DNA from 4 places in the Exiguobacterium sp. s189 genome. Region 1 is predicted to be linked to each of the others. Evidence: riboswitches for the same ligand, from Rfam matches in the RefSeq annotation. Region 1 holds a riboswitch; each other region holds the start of a gene.

The links. A riboswitch is a leader RNA that binds a small molecule or an ion and turns the genes downstream of it on or off. The one in region 1 is predicted to bind thiamine pyrophosphate.
Region 2: it holds a riboswitch for thiamine pyrophosphate, as region 1 does, so the genes downstream of both, thiW (energy coupling factor transporter S component ThiW) here and thiT (energy-coupled thiamine transporter ThiT) in region 1, are expected to answer to the same signal.
Region 3: it holds a riboswitch for thiamine pyrophosphate, as region 1 does, so the genes downstream of both, KNO99_RS12040 (Ykof family thiamine-binding protein) here and thiT (energy-coupled thiamine transporter ThiT) in region 1, are expected to answer to the same signal.
Region 4: it holds a riboswitch for thiamine pyrophosphate, as region 1 does, so the genes downstream of both, tenA (thiaminase II) here and thiT (energy-coupled thiamine transporter ThiT) in region 1, are expected to answer to the same signal.

Annotation. Positions count from the first base shown of each region.
Region 1 is NZ_JACSKM010000002.1:294,282-299,281, reverse strand. Features, by position in the region: gene pknB (Stk1 family PASTA domain-containing Ser/Thr kinase) at 1-1,489, shown strand, start outside; gene rsgA (ribosome small subunit-dependent GTPase A) at 1,532-2,419, shown strand; gene rpe (ribulose-phosphate 3-epimerase) at 2,423-3,079, shown strand; TPP riboswitch at 3,100-3,200, shown strand; gene thiT (energy-coupled thiamine transporter ThiT) at 3,274-3,849, shown strand; gene KNO99_RS04315 (thiamine diphosphokinase) at 3,846-4,433, shown strand; gene rpmB (50S ribosomal protein L28) at 4,490-4,678, opposite strand; gene KNO99_RS04305 (Asp23/Gls24 family envelope stress response protein) at 4,931-5,000, shown strand, end outside.
Region 2 is NZ_JACSKM010000001.1:504,183-509,182, reverse strand. Features, by position in the region: gene KNO99_RS02645 (VOC family protein) at 1-395, opposite strand, end outside; gene KNO99_RS02640 (VOC family protein) at 395-817, opposite strand; gene KNO99_RS02635 (GNAT family N-acetyltransferase) at 936-1,412, shown strand; gene thiW (energy coupling factor transporter S component ThiW) at 1,441-1,926, opposite strand; TPP riboswitch at 1,994-2,094, opposite strand; gene KNO99_RS02625 (hypothetical protein) at 2,142-2,882, opposite strand; gene KNO99_RS02620 (hypothetical protein) at 2,956-3,645, opposite strand; gene KNO99_RS02615 (AAA family ATPase) at 3,741-4,661, shown strand; gene KNO99_RS02610 (DUF58 domain-containing protein) at 4,664-5,000, shown strand, end outside.
Region 3 is NZ_JACSKM010000010.1:4,682-9,681, reverse strand. Features, by position in the region: gene KNO99_RS12050 (ABC transporter ATP-binding protein) at 1-306, opposite strand, end outside; gene KNO99_RS12045 (ECF transporter S component) at 299-874, opposite strand; gene KNO99_RS12040 (Ykof family thiamine-binding protein) at 867-1,457, opposite strand; TPP riboswitch at 1,540-1,640, opposite strand; gene KNO99_RS12035 (GTP-binding protein) at 1,700-2,899, opposite strand; gene KNO99_RS12030 (hypothetical protein) at 3,011-3,277, opposite strand; gene KNO99_RS12025 (SMP-30/gluconolactonase/LRE family protein) at 3,290-4,171, opposite strand; gene KNO99_RS12020 (class I SAM-dependent methyltransferase) at 4,320-4,919, shown strand; gene rlmN (dual-specificity RNA methyltransferase RlmN) at 4,959-5,000, opposite strand, start outside.
Region 4 is NZ_JACSKM010000001.1:462,324-467,323, reverse strand. Features, by position in the region: gene KNO99_RS02365 (pentapeptide repeat-containing protein) at 1-292, shown strand, start outside; gene KNO99_RS02360 (aminoglycoside 6-adenylyltransferase) at 289-1,116, shown strand; gene KNO99_RS02355 (hypothetical protein) at 1,167-1,319, shown strand; gene KNO99_RS02350 (potassium channel family protein) at 1,327-1,731, opposite strand; TPP riboswitch at 1,858-1,962, shown strand; gene tenA (thiaminase II) at 2,051-2,725, shown strand; gene thiM (hydroxyethylthiazole kinase) at 2,722-3,513, shown strand; gene thiD (bifunctional hydroxymethylpyrimidine kinase/phosphomethylpyrimidine kinase) at 3,510-4,349, shown strand; gene thiE (thiamine phosphate synthase) at 4,318-4,959, shown strand; gene KNO99_RS02325 (SDR family oxidoreductase) at 4,985-5,000, shown strand, end outside.

The DNA.
Region 1 (5,000 bases):
TGCTGTCGCGATGTCGAATGCGACGTTGACGCATACGATGTCCGTCCTTGGTTCTGTCCATTACTTCTCACCCGAGCAAGCTCGTGGGAAATTTGCAGATGAAAAATCGGACATTTACTCGCTCGGTGCGGTTCTTTATGAATTGTTGACGGGTCGTGTACCGTTCATCGGCGAGACGCCGGTCGCGGTCGCCCTTCAACATTTGCAAGATGACCCGATTCGACCGATGGACTTAAATCCGAATATTCCACAAGCGCTTGAGAACTGTGTCATGCAAGCCTTATCAAAATCACCGGGTGCCCGACATGCATCGGTCGCAGCCTTTAAAAAAGATTGTATGACCGCGTTGAGCCGTGAACGTGCCAATGAGCCGAGACGACTCTCGGCAAATCAAGACGAGTTCGACCAGACACTCGTCATGGCACCGGTCATGCCGGAAGAAAAACAAGATGTGCCCGTGACACCAACACCGGTCACGCCACCAAAAGAACAGGAACCGGAAGAGGTGCCTGTGAAAAAGAAGAAACGAAAATGGTGGATTTGGATCTTACTCATCGTTCTATTGATTGGTGGAAGCATTGCCGCTTACGTGGTCGCCGATGAGATGTCTCGTTCCGTCGTGCCGGATGTCGTCGGCATGAGTATCGGGGATGCGACGACAGAGCTTGAAGCTTCCGGGTTTGTCGTCGAAGTGACAGAACGGGCGAGCGATGATATTGCGGAGGGTGAGGTCATTTCGCAAAACCCGCAAGAAGGACGTAAGCCAAAACGCGGAACGACCGTGACGATTGTCGTATCGGCCGGAAAAGAGACGGTCGAAATGCCGAACGTAGAAGGTCTTTCGCAAACTGCTGCGGAACGTATGTTGAAAGACTTAGCATTCAGCGACCTTGAAATTAAAACAGAAGCTTCTGAAACGGTGAATAGCGGAGACGTGATTTCCCAATCGGTCGACCCAGGTGAAGAGGTCGTTCCTTCAGAGGTGACGGTCACACTCGTCGTGTCGACAGGAAGCAACAAAGTAGAACTATCGAACCTTGCAGGATATACATTCGACGAAGCATCCATTTATGCTGAACAGAACAAACTGAAAATCGTGAAGCGGGATGAATTTTCGACAAGTGTTCCAAAAGGTCAAATCATCCGTCAACTTCCGACAGCTGGGACAGCAGTCGACCCGGGAACGGAGCTCACGGTCATCGTATCGGAAGGTGTTGAACCGACTGATGTTTCGATTGAACGTGAAGTGACCGTAGAAGTCGAACAACCGGACAAAGACAAGAAGCCGAAGACGGTCGAAGTCGTGATTCGTACGGTTGACGCACGTGGTGAGATTGAGGTGCTTCGTGATCAAATCACAGAGACGACAACGTATTCGTATACGCTCGTCATTGCCCCTGACGAAGTCGGGACGGCGACGATTGAAGTCGATGGTGAGATTGTCCGAACAGATTCAGTCACATATGCACAAGCTGAAGAGGCACAATAAAGAGGTGACGGTGTCGTCACCTCTTTTTTAAAGGAGGTAGTCATAATGAAAGGAACAATCATTCGCCTTCAAGGCGGGTTTTACGATGTGATGACCGAGACGAATCAAGAGATTCGTTGTCGGGCCAGAGGAAACTTTCGAAAGCGCAACATCTCACCGGTCGTCGGCGATGATGTGGTGATTCAAGATCAAGAAGATGGGACCGGCTATATTTTAGAGGTGGAAGAGCGTCAAAACCACCTCGTTCGCCCGCCGATTGCCAATATCGATCAGGCGTTCCTCCTCTTTTCAGTAAAAGAACCGGCGTTTTCGTATCATTTACTCGATCGTTTCCTCGTCCTCATCGAGTCAAAGCAAATTCATCCGATCATCGTCTTGACGAAGATGGACTTGCTCGATGAACATGAAGTCGAGCCGATACAAGAAGCGATTGCACGTTACCGGGCCATCGGATATGACGTGATTGAGACATCGACGGAGCATGCTCACGGAGTGGATGAAGTGCGCGGTCTTTTCAAAGAGAAGACGAGTGTCTTCGCCGGTCAGACCGGTGTCGGAAAAAGTTCGTTACTTAACGCTGTCGCGCCAGAGCTCGAGTTGGCGACAGGGGAAATCTCTAAATCACTCGGTCGAGGAAAGCATACGACGCGTCACGTGACGTTAATTCAATTAGCGGACGGTCTTGTTGCCGACACACCTGGATTTTCAAGCTTGGAGTTTCCTCAAGAACTTGAGGCAGATGAACTCAGATGGTGCTTCCCTGATTTCGTGGAACGCCATGACGATTGTAAGTTCCGCGGATGTGCTCACCTGAATGAACCGGGATGTGCCATCAAACAAGCCGTTGAAAATGGTGAAATCGCTTCAACAAGGTACGAGAATTATGTTACCTTTATGGAGGAGTTAAACGATCGAAAACGGAGGTATTGACAGATGATTAAAATTGCACCATCTATTTTAGCGGCCGACTTTGCCAATTTGGAGGCGGAAGTGAAAGCTGTCCAAGAAGCGGGAGCGGACTATATCCATTTTGACGTCATGGACGGACAGTTCGTGCCGAACATCTCGATTGGTCTGCCGGTCCTCGCAAGCTTGCGTAAAAAATCAGACATGGTCCTCGATGTGCATTTGATGATTGACCAACCGGAACGTTATGTCGAAGACTTCGTGAAAGCGGGTGCGGACATCGTGACCGTTCACGTGGAAGCGACGAACCATTTGCATCGCGTCTTGCAACAAATCAAAGCGGCTGGCGCAAAATGCGGAGTCGTCTTGAACCCGCATACACCGCTCTCGACGATTGAGCACGTGCTTGCGGACGTCGACATGGTATTGCTCATGACCGTCAACCCAGGGTTCGGGGGACAAGCCTTCATCGAATCGGTCGTACCGAAAATTTCAGCACTCAGTCAGCTCCGCCAAGACCGTCAGCTTGATTTCGAGATTGAAATCGATGGTGGTGTCAACGCGGAAACGGCAAAATATTGCATCGACGCAGGGGCTGATGTCCTTGTTGCGGGATCAGCCATCTATAATCAACCAGATTATAAAGCAGCCATCGATAGCATTCGTGGCGCATCTCGTGTATAATCGACGATAGAACAACAAGATAGAGTCGCAAGGGGTGTCACATGATGTGGCTGAGAGGCATACGCTAACCCTTTGAACCTGTTCCGTTCACACGGACGTAGGGATGTGGCGAAAATGCACGTTGCGAATCCAAGCAGCATGGCGTTTACGTCATGCTGCTTTTTGTCGTTCAACCAAATAAAGGAGGAAGAAAGATGAAATCACGTTTCAAATTACAAGCGCTCATTGAAATTTCATTGTTTGCAGCGCTCGGGCTCATTTTTGATTTGCTCATTCCATACCGTTTGCCACAAGGGGGATCCATCAGTTTAGCGATGCTCCCGATCTTTGTGATGGCATTCCGCCACGGATTAAAAGGTGGTCTCGCGACAGGTGCCCTCGTTGGGACACTTCAACTCTTGTTCGGTGCCTATATTTTCACGCCTGTACAATTCCTGCTCGACTATACGGTCGCTTATGGTCTCGTCGGAATGGCTGGAGTGTTCGCGGGGCGTGTGAAGCAAGCTGCGAGCAACGGGGCGACGAAGACGCTTGCCACTTATTTAGTACTCGGGGCGCTCCTTGGTTCGATGTTACGATACGCGGCGCACGTCATCTCGGGAATTGTCTTCTTTGCTGAATATGCAGAAGGTCCGGTCGTTGCCTATTCACTAGGCTATAATGCTACGTATATGGCACCATCCTTTGTCATCTCAGCCATCGTGTTGGTGCTCCTCTTCACGACAGCACCACGTTTCACGCGTGTGGCGACACGGGATCTCCGTCAATGAATATATTGATCGTCGCGGCGAGTCCGGAACCCATTCCGGACTTACCGCGTGATGCCGATTTTGTCATCGGTGTCGATGGTGGATATCAAAGATTATTAGATGAAGGGATCATGCCAGACGTCGTGGTCGGGGACTTTGATTCGTTTAAAGGACTACCGCCTGAGGAGGCGCTACGCTATCCTTCGGAGAAAGACGTGACGGACTTAGAGATTGCATTAGCGTTCGCGAGAGAACGCGGGGCGACACGGATGGATGTATACGGTGGCTTAGGCGGACGCATCGATATGACGTTTGCGAACGTCGGCTTACTTGAAGCGTATCCGGAGATGGTTCTTCACGGAGATGGTCAAACGGTTTATCTCGTGAGAACAGGTAGCGAGGTCATTATGAAGCGAGACGGGCACTATCTTTCCTTCATGCCTTGGAAGACGGCCACGATCTCGATTGAAGGTGTCAAGTATCCACTCGACCATCATGAGGTCAAGAGTGGGGAGGCGTTGACGATTTCGAATGAATGGACCGAAGCGTCTGCCCGATTGACGGTCCATCAAGGAATGGTTCTCGTCATGATCATTAAAAAATAAGCAAAAAAAATCCCATCGGCGAATGCCGCTGGGATTTATTCGTTCGTGTATAAGTATTATACGCGTTCAACGAGACCTGATTTAAGTGCGCGAGCTGAAACCCAAACGCGTTTCGGTTTACCGTCAACGAGAATACGAACTTTTTGTACGTTTACACCCCAAGTGCGTTTTGTCTTGTTGAGTGCGTGCGAACGGTTGTTACCTGATTTAGGTGATTTACCTGTTACGTAGCATTTACGTGCCATGCGTTTCCCCTCCTTTTTTATGTGGGTTCGTCCTAATAGACACTCGTTTATATTAGCACGGCTTTTTTCCCGATGCAACTAGAAAATCGTACCATGACAAGAAAAAAACTTGACATTACTCTCAAGGATTTGAATAATGAATGAGGTTATCGCGTTAATTGACCGAGTTTCTGGAGCAGGTTCTTTTAATAACTAGGTACTTATTGTAGAATGTACATTAGGAATCATTCCGAATAAAGGAGGCTACTCCATATGGCAATTGAAATGAAGACAACATATGGCAATATTGACATCACAAGTGACGTCATCGCGACACTCGCAG
Region 2 (5,000 bases), on a different contig from region 1:
TTAATCAGAAACGTATTACGCAGTTCGATGATGGTTCCTTCCGGTGCTTTCAATTTACTTAAATGACCGTCGACGACGAAATAGATGTTGCCACCGTGCTTCGGCAAGAACGTGACGCCTAGCTGTTCGAGTCGTGCGACTTCCGCTTCGAGATCATCCACATAGAGGGCGAAATGAACGGGACCGGCCGTATGTTTCGAGTAGTCTTGTAACGTTTCATCCGTTTTAGCAGTCTGGAGCTCGATATAAAAATCCCCGAGCTTGAGCCAACTATTGAAGTCACGCGTATGGAAGTTTGGCGATTCTTGGACGAGTTCAAAACCGAGTGCTTCGTAAAATGACTTCGATGCGGCATAATCTGGTGTTTGGATACAGATATGGTGAATTTGTTTCATTAAGACTTTCCTTTCGTTTGTAGGTTGTTCACGCGATCGCGATGGAACGGGGAAGTCACATCTTCCGAGATAAGACTGATCGTATGTCCATCCGGGTCCACTACGTCAAAGCAAGACATGCCTCCGAAATCGTGAAGCGGTGTCGCAATCAACCCTGCTTGTTCGAACGATTGATACGCGAAATGAATGTCTTCACAAATGACGTTGAAATATACATGGGCTTGTCCTGACGCATCTTTGAACGTTGTGGGTTGCGGTGACGAGGTTTGGATCAATCCGAGCTGAGTCGAACCGTCTGGTAGACACAAACCGATGCCTCCTTCCCAGCGACCAATTTCTTTGGCATCAAAATAAGTGGTATACCAGTGTAGGGACTGTTCGACATCTGATACGGGAATGAAGATACTTCCGATTCGGAACATATGATAACCTCCCTTTCTATTTCTAGTGTAGCGAATGCATGATCTTGAAGATACGGGGGAAGAAACTTTTTACGGGAGAAAGCGTATGAAAGAGAGAGAAAATCAATGAGGTGAAAGCATGAAAGGAAATGAAATCACGATTCAGCCGATTGATGCATTCAATCGAGAGGCAATCATTACTCTATCAGTGGACGAGAAACAGTCCCGATTCATCGAGACGAATGCCGAGTCGCTTCAAGAGATGGTCGAGGATACGAAATATAATTGGCAGAGCTATGCATTTTATGACGGTGAGCGACCGGTTGGCTTCATGATGGTCGGAGCAGAAAATCAGACAGAACGTTATGTGTGGCTCGATCGTTTCATGATGGATCAACACGAACAGGGGAAAGGCGTCGGGACGAAGTGTCTACGCACCGCAGTGGAATTTATCCAGACAGAGTACGATGTGGATGATATCATTCTGAGCCTCCATCAAGAGAATGAAGCCGCGAAACAATTTTATGCGAAGAACGGGTTTGTCGACAGCGGCTTAATCGATGAATCGAATGGCGAAGCAATCTGGGTCTTTCACACAAAAAACCGACCGTCATGAGTCGGTCGGATTCCTAAATCAAAATACGTTATTTGAGTGTGCTCGGTCGCAACTGTTTGACACGTGATAAGACGAGCCAACCGAGAAGCGCGCCTGTCAAACTAGAAGCAAGGAACGCTGGAATGAAGAAGAAGGCACCGAACGTCGAACCCATCAACAGTTTTGCGTACGGGACGGCAATCAACGAAGCGATAACCCCAGTCCCGATGATTTCTCCGAGAGCGGCCGCATAGACGCGGTTCGTGCGAACGAAGAACATACCAGCAAGAAATGCACCAATCATGCCACCGGGGAATGCGAGCAGTGACCCTGTGCCGGTCATGACGCGAATGAGTCCGGTCACGAAAGCGACGAGAACGGCTCCGATTGGGCCGACGGTAACTCCGGCAATCACGTTCACCATATGTTGAATCGGATAAGCGCGGGCGACACCTGTGGGAATCGAGATGAACATTGAGCCTACGACGGCGATGGCGACGAGCATTGCCATCCAAGTGAGTTGTTGAATACGCATGAATAGTCTCCTTTCAAAAATAAAAACGCCACGTTTCCAGATGGAAAAATGGCGTGGACATACAGAGACGTATCCCAAGCCACTTCCCTACGCTGGTATGAGCCAGATCAGGTTCGAAGGGTCCGGCACAAATGCCGTCTCAGCCCGAAGGCTCCCCTAGTGGTCGTTTATTGACTTGAGTATAGCATAACTAAAATCGGAAAGAAGGGACGGAATTATCCCTCATTCTTGGCTAATAGGTCCTCATAGTCCTTCTCGTTCCAAAAGAGCGGTGAGATGGATTCGGGACCTTTTAATATTTCTCCATCTTGATCATATACGATGGCATATCCGTTCTCGACATCGAACACGAACAAGTCGGCAGTGACTTCGGTCACGCCATTGCCGGCGATAATCACATCGTCGATTGGTTCCCGTGCCAGTTCGACACCCGCTTCATCGAGTTCGACGAGGAGGGCTGACGTGTACGCATGGCGGTCATAGACGGATTGAAATTCATCCTGCGTAAGGATGACGTCGGTAGGCGGGGCACTCGTTCCAAATTTTCGATTCTCTATCTCTTCGACATACTGAAGGAAAGACTCCTCTTGCCAAAACAGCGGAGCGACCGATTCGGAACCGTTAATCAACGTCCCGTTCTGACTGTCGAATACCGTGGCATACGTCCCGTCATCGAGTTTGAACGGATAAATATCTGCATATGTGTGCTCAAGCCCGTTTCCGGCAATGATGACGCGTTCAAACGTCTCGCGGAACGGTTTGATGCCTTGTTGTTCGAGCGCAGCGAGGAGCGGTTGTGTTTGTTCATATTGGTCATAGACGTCTTTAAAGTCTTCGCGCGTCCATTCAGTGATGGGTTCATCGGTTGATTCGATCGGGATCGGATTGTCTGCCACCGTATCCGTACAACCTGTGAGTAAAAGTGCACCTAATCCGAATATCGCCCATCGTCTCATGATTTCATCCCCTTAACTGACATTTTCCACCATTTTATCATTCATGAATGAAAAGTAGAACCTGTGCACATTCTCACTCGGGGTGAGGACGTGTCGCGTAGTGATCGAGTGTGCTCTTAAAGTGGAGTGTGTCTTCTTCAGAAATCGTCACGCCTGAGGATGTTCCGTAGCGGACCGCATGATAAACGGACGGGTTCATCGGTAAATCGATGCGTTGGAACCACTCTTGCAGTGTCTCATGAGCACGCAATCGCTTGACTGGTACGAGAGATTGGTTGAATGTGATCAGTGCATCGCGAATCGGGACGTTCGTGAACGCTGTGAGCGTCGAAACGGAAGAAGCGTTCTTGTTTAGTAGCGATTCGACAAGCGGGTCTATGCTTGAATCAACATGATCTCGTGCGCGCGCCAAACGTTGCTTTCGTTTTCGATAGACATAAAAACCGAGCAAACAGAATGCAATCAAAGCGACCAATAAACCGAGATTTCGTCGTGTGGACTCTCCAGAGCCCGTAAATCTCTCAAGAGGTTTTATTTTTCCTTTTCGAGGATCCAATTCAAACGGGTAATCTGCTTTGGATTCACCGATTAAAATTCCATCCTCATCCGATAGGAGATCAGTCGGGGGACTGTTATTTTCCTCGACGGGGATCGTTTCCGGGTTGTAGAGCCATTCGAATACACTCGTTGCAACCATCATCATCGTAAAGGTGACGAGGAGTGTAGCGGCAATCATGAGAAAAAACTTGTTCGTCCAGCGCAAGAAGTTACCTCCTTTTTGAATGTTCAGACTATTTGTTGTTTATCTTACCATAAAAAGGTAAAGTTTGAGTAAGACAAAAAAATGGAGGTCATTTTATGGGCATGGAACAGGTCATCAAACAGTTGAACGAGGTGTATTTAGGCAAAGAGGATGTCGTACGTCTCTGTTGTACGGCGTTACTCGCGGAAGGACATATTCTCTTAGAAGATGTTCCAGGTACGGGGAAAACATTACTTGCCAAGACGATTGCAGCTAGCTTCGACGGCGCGTTTTCACGGATTCAGTTTACGGCCGACTTGTTACCGTCTGACGTGATTGGCGCAGATTATTTCAACATGCAGACACAGACGTTCGACCATCGCCAAGGACCGATCTTTGCGAATATCGTCTTGATCGATGAAATCAACCGAGCGGTTCCACGGACGCAGTCCGCCTTGCTCGAGGCGATGGAAGAACGGCAAGTCTCCATCGGAGGAGAGACGTATCCGATGCCAAAACCATTCTTCGTCATCGCGACGCAAAACCCGATCGAATCGGCCGGAACGTTCCCGTTACCGGATGCCCAGCTCGATCGCTTCTTGATTTCAATTCCAGTCGGTTATCCTGATGTCGCGGAAGAGCGGGAGCTCCTCTTACAAGTCATGCGTCAAACACGGAAAACCGTGGAGGCGGTCGCGACGTTAGACGAGTTACGCCGCGCACAAGATGAAGTGAAGCAAGTATCGATTCAAGATGACGTCCTCGATTATTTACTCGGGCTCGTCCATGCGACACGAGAACACCAATCTGTCGAGGTCGGTGTCAGTCCACGAGGAGCCATCGCGCTCATGCGAGCGTCTCAAAGTTATGCCTATCTGAACGATCGATTGTATGTCATTCCGGAAGATGTGAAAGCCGTGGCACCTTATGTATTGGCACATCGCCTGACGTTGACGCTTGAAGGAGGCATCAAATCAACGAAACAGGATATCATCCGTTACATCTTAGACACCGTTTCTGTGCCGGTCGAGGGTTGACGATGACGTTCTCGACACATAACGCCCTACAGAAACAATGGGTCCCGGTCTACGGATTCGCTGGAGTGATTCTCGTATTCGTCCCGTACATGGAGATTGTCGGATATGCCCTCTGTTTACTTGCGGGCATCGTCTGGTTCTTCGAACGGACGCGGAAACAGTTGGAACGAGCCCTTCGTCTTCATATACATACCCACGAGTCTCTTCTGTTCGTCGGGGATGAAACGGAAGTGCAGGTGATGCTAGACGGAAGTGAAACCCTCGAACGACTCGGTCTTCCCGTTCGTGTTCGCATGAAATCCAATACAGCGCTCAGCTTTCCAGACCACGACCGCTCCC
Region 3 (5,000 bases), on a different contig from region 1:
TTCTTCTTCCACCCGCTCCATGACAAATTGCGTATCCGGGTCTTGAAACACCGTTCCGACCTGCTGATTGATCTCGCCAGGTGCATAGTCGTCGTATGATCGTCCAAGTAGTTCGAGTCTACCATCAAGGATTCCGTCACAATTCTCCGGATAGAGACGGTTGAATAGCGCGAGAAGCGTCGATTTCCCGCTCCCACTCGCTCCAGATAACATCGTACGACCTTGCCGAACCGATACCGTGACATCCTTAAGAATCGCCTCAGAACTCTCTGGGAATCGAAAATGAAGTGACTCTGTCTCAACCATGGACGTTCCCACTTCGTGAAATCGCATAACCGCGAAGTGATCCTGTCTTCAGCAATAGGTCACTGAGCAACTTCCCACCGATTCCAGCGATGACCATCCCACTGACGGCTCTCAGCCCGAACATCGTCGCCACATAGCCTGGCTCTAACATCGCGAAGCCACTCATGAAATATGTATAGACGAAACTCGTGACAGCCGACCCAAATCCGGCCAGCATGAGAACCCATAGCTCATAACGTCTATAGCCCGTCATCGCAAAGACGGCTTCTGCCCCTAAACCTTGTACGATGCCGACCAAGATGATGCGCGGTCCAATGGCATTGCCAATCAACATCTCAATCGTTGCGGCCATCACTTCTGAGATGAATGCTGCCCCCGGTTTACGAATGATGTATGCCGAGATAATCGATACGATAAACCAGATGCCAAAGATCCACTCGTAGGCGATGGGACCGATCAACCCTGCCCACAAGTTACCGATATGAACGAACAATAAATAGACGACCGCGAAGACAACAGATAATACGGAGACGAGGACGACTTCTTTCAATTTCCACGATTTAAGCATGTCGCCCTCCATGTGACGGACTATTTACGCTGAACGTCACCGTCATGACAACATGTCGGTTCTTTTCGCGCGTCCGCTTAAAGGCCGCCTCGTAGTATGAGAACACGTCATCTAAGTTTCCGTGGATGCCTGATGCATAATGCATCGACTCGTTATAGACACCAGCCTGTTTTGCTTGCTCGATTTCCTCATAGATAAGCTCCATATAATTGTCAGCACCCATCGGATAGAGTGCGAACTGCGAAGACACATACTGGTCTCTTGATGCACTGTTTGATGGTTCGCTCGGAGCCTCGAGTGCCTCGTCTCCCGTCGAATCTCCCGGACAACCGACAGAGAACGTTCCGCTCATCGAGACGTGCTTTCCTTCCTCCGAAGCAAGACTCAACACCGTTCGAGCGACGTCAAACACGTGCTCGACTTGTCCACGGATGACCGTAGACACATCATCCGTATGTCTCCACACACCTGACAGATCCGTTCGTTTTAGTGCACCTTTGATTGTCCCGACAAAATCGTCTGTCATCGGGCTTAGTGTGAATCGAAACCCGACAATCGGACTCGTACCACATGATTCATTCATTCTATTTCCCCCTCTAAATGTGTTTGCATAAAAAAAGCCGCATTCATGAGAATGCAGCAGCAAAATCTATACAAACTTGCATAGAGAAAGTGCCGCACTTCCTCACGCCAGTATTATCTGGATCGAGTTATAAGGGATCGGAGCCATGCTCTCATCTCAGCCGAAGCACCCCTAGTGCAGTCATTAATATGCGGTTACTTATGCAGTCACAGTATAGCGATGTTTCGAAGCTTTGTAAACGGTCAATCTGAATATGTGACGAATTGACCTGTACCAGGGAGCGGGTCATGGAACGAATCCCACGATGCTTCCATCTCCTCATCCGTCAACAAGCAAGCGTCAAGTGACCGCTCGACCGTCTCACGGTCCATTCGTTGACCGATGAGGACCAATTCGTTCTGTCGGTCTCCGTACGGTTCGATGTAGTCTTCGCGCAGTTCCGGTTCGGTTGCAAACATAGCCTCTCGTTCGCTCTCCGGAAGTGTCGCTAACCAACGCCCCGCATGTTCGAGCGTTGATGCATACCCAGCTTGTGAAAACAGACAAGCAAGGTCGTTTCGTGTCGCAATCCACAAGAAACCTTTGGCACGAACGATTTCTTCAGGGTAATGTTCCATCCAATTCATCAAACGCTCAGGATGGAATGGTCGACGCCGACGGTAAACGAACGAGCTGATGCCATACTCTTCCGTTTCCGGCGTATGTTCTTCCGACTCGAGTTCTTGAATCCAACCTGCAGCGCGCATCGCTTGGTCAAAATTGAACAACCGGACGTCAAGCAGGTCATCTAACGCCACATTCGAGTAGGTCGACGTCAACAACTTAGCACTCGGATTGAGCGTTTTCAGTAAGCCCTTCATTTCCTGCAGTTCTTCTTCAGATACCCTGTCCGCCTTGTTCAATACGATGATGTCCGCAAACTCGACTTGGTCGACGAGAAGGTCGACGACTTCACGTACGTCACCTGTATCGACGGCTTGTTGGCGTTCCATAAGCGATTCACCGGAATTGAAATCTTTGAAGAAGCGGTACGCATCAACGACCGTGACCATCGCATCGATATAGACACGGCTCGTCAAATCGATTCCGAGCGCGTCATCGGCATACGTGAACGTCTGCGCAACAGGAATCGGCTCAGAGATACCAGAAGACTCGATGATGATGCCGTCGAGCTCACGATCTTTCGTTAATTCATAGACGGCTGTCAACAAATCTTCGCGAAGCGTGCAACAGATACATCCGTTCGAAAGTTCGACTAATTTTTCATCGGTCCGGGAGAATCCTCCCTGCTCGATCAACTTCTCATCGATATTCAGTTCACTCATATCGTTCACGATGACGGCATATTTCTTGTGATCCCGGTTATGTAAGATGTGGTTAAGCAGCGTCGTCTTGCCGCTACCAAGATACCCCGAGAGTACCGTAATTGGAATTCGTTTCATGATATATCCTCCATTTAAATCGTAATGATTACTCTTTATATAATGGAATGGGAACATCTTTTTGTCAACAAAAAAACACGTCCAACGACGTGTTTTTGAATATGTGGGAATTTATTCTTCAAGTGCCCTTCTTTCGGCTTCCGAGCGCGGATAAGCGTTCGCCTGCCATTCAGCCCGATAAATCGAGTCGAGTTGAGTCAATCCGACTTCATCCTCATCTTTGTCTGAATCGACGCTCGGCACCTCATCCCACTTCGGGTCGAGGTACGAATGATCTTCTTCACGCGCTCGGTTTTCTTGGATCTTTTGAATCCCCATCTTAACTGCTGCAGCAACTGCCAACCCAATACCTGCTCGAACCAACAGTCGTTTCACCATCGTATTTCCTCCTCAGCGACCGAAACGATACAATGGCATCCCTTTCACTTCTGTGTCGATAATAAATACCGATCCCGCATCCGGATATTCGGCAAGCGCCTCCTCATCCATTCCTTCACGAGCCGTCGTGATGGCTAATCGATTCAGCCCATCCCCGATAAAGGCGCATGAAGTGACATTCGGCGCAGGAACATGCACTTCCAATAATTTTTTACCTGTCGATGGGTCCCAACGTGACACTCGTCCACCAGCATAATGTGCAATCCATAAACATCCTTCCGTATCTGATGTCATACCATCCGGGAAGCCATCCTCGTCCGCGAAATCGATGACGACCTTTCCATTTGATAACGTACCTGACTTCAAATCAAAATCATATTTCCGAATTTTTTCAGTCGGTGTATCGATATGATAAAAAACGGAATGGTCAGGCGACCATGTCAACCCGTTCGAAAGTGTCAATTCATCCATGAGTGATGTTGTCGTTCCATCTCGATCGACTCGATACAATGTCGCTTGGTTTTCTTCATCCTCAAGATGGAGCGTACCTGCAAAAATACGACCATATGGATCAGCTTTCCCATCATTGAAACGTAATCGACCATCAGGGTCATCCAACTCGACAATCTTATTTAGGTCTCGATTAATTTCATCCCATTCATAGATTCCATCTTTCAATCCAAGGACGACACCGTCTGTCACTTTTGGAATGACAAAACCGACCTGTTTTCCGACCTCGAATGAAGAAATCTCGTCTTCTCGCTCGTCATACCACCATAACGTATGACCTTCGATATCTACCCAATAAAAACGCTTTAACTCAGCATCCCAACAAGGACCTTCACCAAGCGTATTTCGTACCCGAATCCATAACGACGCATCTACTCTCTTCATTACTTAGCCTCCACTCTATCCATTAGTTCAGAAATCTATTCCCTTCTCCCATCTCGACTATGCATGAATTCAGAAAATCGTGATGGATTTTCACCGTCGTCCGTTCGATTTGCTATAGTGAAAGAAAAGTAGAGAGGAAGTGAATGTCTTGTCTAAATGGGATGAACGATTTAGCTCGGAGGCTTATGTGTATGGAACAGAGCCGAACGAGTTTTTACGCGAATGGATCACGTCTCATCAAATTGAAGGAAAACATGTATTGGCCATCGCTGAGGGGGAAGGGCGAAACGCAGTCTGGCTCGCCACGCTCGGCTTCGACGTCGAGATGTGGGACGCTTCGAAAGTAGGACTCGAAAAAGCGAAGCGCTTGGCGACTTCACGAAGCGTCTCCCTTCAGACGAAGCAGATTGACTTGAATGAAGCGGTCTGGTCGCAAGAAACGTATGACCTAGTTATCTGCATCTTCGGCCACTTTCCTCCACATGTCAGAGAAAAGGTGCTCGCCGGTATTCAAAAAACACTACGACCTGGTGGCGTATTCCTGACTGAAGTGTACTCTACACATCAACTCGCATACGGGACAGGTGGACCAAAAGACCTCTCACTTCTATACACCGAAGAGATGTTCCACCAACTCGAAGACAATTTCATTCCTCTCGTCTTAAACGAGAATGTCGTATGGCGAGAAGAAGGAACACTGCATCACGGCGAATCAGCTGTGATTCAATATGTCGGACAAAAACGATAAGCGAATGGCCTCCCCGAAAAATTCGGAGAGGCCATTTGATTACTTCGCGCCTTCGACGTTCATATGCTTACTGCGGAGCTG
Region 4 (5,000 bases), on a different contig from region 1:
AGAAGGGGACTGGTCATTCGTCAACCTTCGTCACGTGTCTCTTAAGAAAATGGATTGGTCCCACGTTCGTTTGGTTGAGGCGGACCTATACGGTGCTGATTTGACCGAGACGGTTTGGCATCAGGCGGACTTGTCACGGGCGACACTTCAACATGCGGTGTGCCGTGGTGCCGACTTCAGAGGAGCATTTGTCGACGGGGTTGATTTTTCGAACGTGACCTTACAACAAACAAAACTAGACGCGATGCAGGCAATCCAAGTCGCGCGCTCATTGGGGGCGATTATAGAATGAAACCGGAACAAATGATTGAACAGTTGATTGCGTTCGCAAAAGAACGTGAATACATCCGAACGGTCGTCTTGAACGGCTCGCTCGTCAATCCGAATGTACAAGCGGACGCGTATCAGGATGTCGACCTCACTTTTTACGTAGAAGATGTAAAAGCGGTTGCGACCGATCGCTCATGGATCGATATGTTTGGAGAAGTCTTGATCATGCAGACACCTGAAACGTCTGATCCCGAACGACATGTGACGTTTTTAGTGCAATATGTAGACGGACACCGTATTGATTTGACGATTCGAAGTGTGGATCAACTTGAAACCATGCTCGAAGCCGATTCGCTCAGTCAGATTATGTTCGACCGAGATGATCATCCGAGTGTGACACCGTCAGACGACACATACCGTGTGACACGCCCGTCTGCTGATGAGTATGCGTCTTGTTGGAATGAATTTTGGTGGGTGTCACTCTATGTTGTCAAAGGAATCAAACGACACCAGGTGTTATACGCGCTCGATCATCTCGACATCATGCGAAATATGCTCCGTCAGATGATGCAATGGAATATCGGCTATGCGACGAACTTTTCTGTGAATCTCGGGAAGTCGGGCGACGGGATGCGCGACCACTTGCCAGAAGAATTGTGGGAGATGCTCACGGCGACGTATGCCTCGGCTGAGCTGAGCGCAATCGAAGACACGCATGATCGCCTGCAATCACTCTTCTTCTTTTGTGCACAACGTGTCGCGGAACAAGGTGATTTCGTCTTCCGGGAAGAAGAAGCCAGACGCGTCCGTGCCGCATGTGCAACACTTCGACATTCGAACGATTAATGAGGCCGTGAGCCGGGAAACGCTCCTTATAGAGAAAGGAGCGTTTTTTCATGAACCCATATACGACATTTATTGCCCTTTTAGTCGGAAGTCTTGTCCTCTTTGTCGGCATTCGTTTAAAGAAATGGCCGATCATTTTGGTCGCGATGCTTCCCCTTGGTCTCGTCGCATTTAATATGTTCTTACTCATCACGGGGCGCTAGGACATGTTCACTTGTCTTTTTGATACATCGATTTGATGAAGAAGGCACTCGGTAACAAAATGCCGATGGCGCCTTCGATGATGGCGAATAATCGGGTCAAACCAATCGGCAACAAATCACCAAATCCGATTGATAATAAAGTGACCCCGCTGAAATACAGGAGGTTTTCCCAAGTCGGTTCAACGGTATTCATGGATTCGAGTGAAGTCACAAGAATGACTGAATCACGAGACAAAGCATAATAAATCAATGTGAATCCTAACATGACTCCAAATAGGCTAACGAACAACTGAGCGAACAATCTCCCGTCAAATCCTGTTTGCTTGTATGTTTGACGTTTGAAAAACCAAAATACGTTCAAACTGATGAAAAGTAACGCAATGATTAGTAAAATCGGATTCAATCTGAACATCTCCCTTTCGCACAATAGATTCACTTACCCATTCCCGAAGCAGAAAATGAGAAACAGAATCGGAAAAGGTTTGCAATTGATGAAAAGATTGATAGAATGTGGTCGAAGACGACTGAATTTCATAATGTTTGCCACTAGGGGAGTCGCGTCACGCGGCTGAGATGGACAAGGTCCAGACCCTTCGAACCTGATCTAGTTCACGCTAGCGTAGGGAAGTGGGCGAGACGACTCATATGGCTTCACCTAGATATGACTGTTCGAGACGCCGCTTCCGTTATGGGAGGCGGCGTCTTTTTATCTGTTATAAGGGGGAGTTGTTATGAAATTTACAGATCACTTACGTCAGGAAGCGGATGGATTGTTTGAAGCAAGCTTTCATCATCCGTTCGTCCGTTCACTCGGAGAAGGAACACTCGATGAGAAAAAGTTTAGACATTACGTCATGCAAGATTCGTATTACTTGAATCAATTCTCAAAAGTGCAGGCCAAAGGGGCGACGCTCGCACCGACAATGGAACTATCGAGTCGCTTTTTGACACATGCCTTACACACGATCGAGGCGGAACTCTCACTTCATCGTGAGTTCTTTACGATGCTCAACGTGACGGATGTTGAACTGGCGACATTCGAGCCGGCACCGACCGCTTACGCGTATGCGCTTCATATGCAACAGGCAGGACCGACACTCGGTGACGTATTGGCGTCAATCCTTCCGTGTTATTGGGTGTATTACGAAATCGGTGAACGCTTAAAAGATAAACGACCCGACCATCCGATTTATTCAGCTTGGATTGCGACGTACGGTTCGGAGTGGTTCCGTGAGTTAGTGGAAGAACAGATTGATCGGTTGGATGAATTGGCTGGACAAGCGACAGAAGAAGAACGGCTTCGTTACACAAAACTCTTCTTGAAGAGTTGCTATTACGAAGTCGCCTTCTGGGAAATGGCATGGACGCTCGAATCTTGGACGTTGTCACAGGAGGTCAACCAATGAGACATGAAATTTGGAGTGAGATTCGAAAGCAGGAACCGTTGATTCACAACATCACAAACACGGTTGTCGCCAACTTTTCGGCGAATGGACTGCTCGCCATCGGTGCCTCTCCCGTCATGGCAGATGCGATTGAAGAAGTGGCAGAGATGACGTTTGTGAGCGATGCGCTCGTGTTAAACATCGGGACACTTGGGACGATGACGGAAGCGACGATGATTCGTGCAGGACAAGCTGCAAATGAAGCGGGGTGTCCGGTCGTGCTCGATCCGGTCGGAGTCGGGGCGACATCGTTCCGCCGAGATGTCGTCGAGCGGATCCTTCGCCACGTCCGTGTATCGGTCATTCGTGGAAATGCAGGAGAAATTGCCACATTGATTGGCGTTGATTGGACAGCGCGAGGTGTGGATGCGGGTGACGGGGCGTATGAACCAAATCAATTGGCACTCGAAGCGGCGAAACGATATGGATGTGTCGTGGCCGTGACCGGAAAAGAAGATATGGTCAGCGACGGAAGTGTCGTCATAGAAGTTCATGGTGGGACGAAACGAATGACCGATACGACCGGTACGGGATGCTTACTCAGTGCGGTCGTCGGAGCATGTCTAGCGGTCGAAAAGAATGCCCTCAAGGCGACGGTGACAGCCGTATCAGGATATGCCTATTGCGGGGAGTTGGCGAGTGAACGGGCAGAAGGACCAGGAGATTTTCCGATTCACTTTTTAAATGCCCTCCATCAATTGACGCAATATACAATCCCGACGAATCGAATCGAGGTGTCGACCTCATGAGACCACAAGTCTTGACGATTGCAGGATCTGATTCAGGGGGCGGAGCTGGTATTCAAGCCGACTTAAAAACGTTTCAAGAGCTCGGTGCGTTCGGGACAAGTGTACTTACCGCCATCACAGCCCAGAATACACTCGGCGTGCACGGGATTGAAGCAATTTCCCCGGAAATGATCACTCGGCAAATCGATGCAGTGGCCAATGACTTTCAGATTACAGCATGTAAGACCGGCATGTTGGTAGATGCGGAGCGGATTGAAGCGGTAGCCGCAGCACTTGAACGTCATCGTTTCCAACACGTCGTCGTCGATCCTGTCATGGTGGCGAAAGGGGGCGCTTCTTTGTTGCAAGTTAGTGCAATCGAGGCACTTCGGACGAAGCTGTTGCAGTATGCGACGGTCGTGACGCCAAATATCCCTGAGGCAGAGGTATTGGCCGGAATCGAGATTCGAACAGAGGCAGATCAGATGAAGGCCGCTCAATTGATTCGTGCACTCGGAGTCGAAGTCGTCATCATCAAAGGTGGGCATATGGAAGGTGTGAAGGCCGTCGATTTGATTGTGTCCGAATCTGAAGTGTTTCAAGTGAGCGCACCCCGCGTTCGGACGAAAGACACACATGGAACGGGATGTACGTTTTCTGCAGCTTTGACGGCTGAGCTGGCATACGGAAAGACACTTCGTCAAGCTGTCGTGGACGCGAAGCAATTTATCCATCAGGCGATCACGCATGGATTATCGATTGGACAGGGACATGGACCGACAAATCATTGGGGACATCGTTTAGCGAAAGAAGAGGTGGTTACCGTTGACGTCATGTACGAAACAAGCGCTCGCTAAGCAACTTCGTCTTTATTTTGTGTGTGGGACGACGGATACATCTGATTTGGTGGGGACACTCGAAACGGCACTTCGATGTGGTGTGACATGTTTTCAATTTCGCGAAAAAGGTAAAGATGCATTGTATGGAGATGAAAAAGAAGCAATGGCAAGGACGCTCCAACGTCTATGTGGAGAAGCGGGTGTGCCGTTTATCATCAACGACGATGTAGACCTAGCGCTCGCGATTGACGCGGATGGCATCCATGTCGGACAAGACGACTTACCTGCCGAACAGGTTCGAGAACGATTAGGACCGGATAAATGGTTAGGGGTGTCGGTCCATACGATGGAGGAAGTAAGTGCAGCTCTTTCATTCGCAGATTATGTCGGGATTGGCCCGATTCATGCGACGAAGAGCAAGTTAGACGCAGGACGTGTGCGCGGGACGGAACTGATTCAGCAAGTTCGTCAGCACTATCCGCGGCTTCCGATTGTGGGGATCGGAGGTATTCTTCCGGAGCATGTTCCTTCAATCATTTCTGACGGGGCAGACGGCGTTGCCGTCATCTCTGCCATTGCTTCTGCACCGGACGTAGCAACGGCTACCCGGCGTTTCGCTTGTCTCTGAATTTAATTCTTGAGGAGGAAGACAGATGAACGTATTTGTAA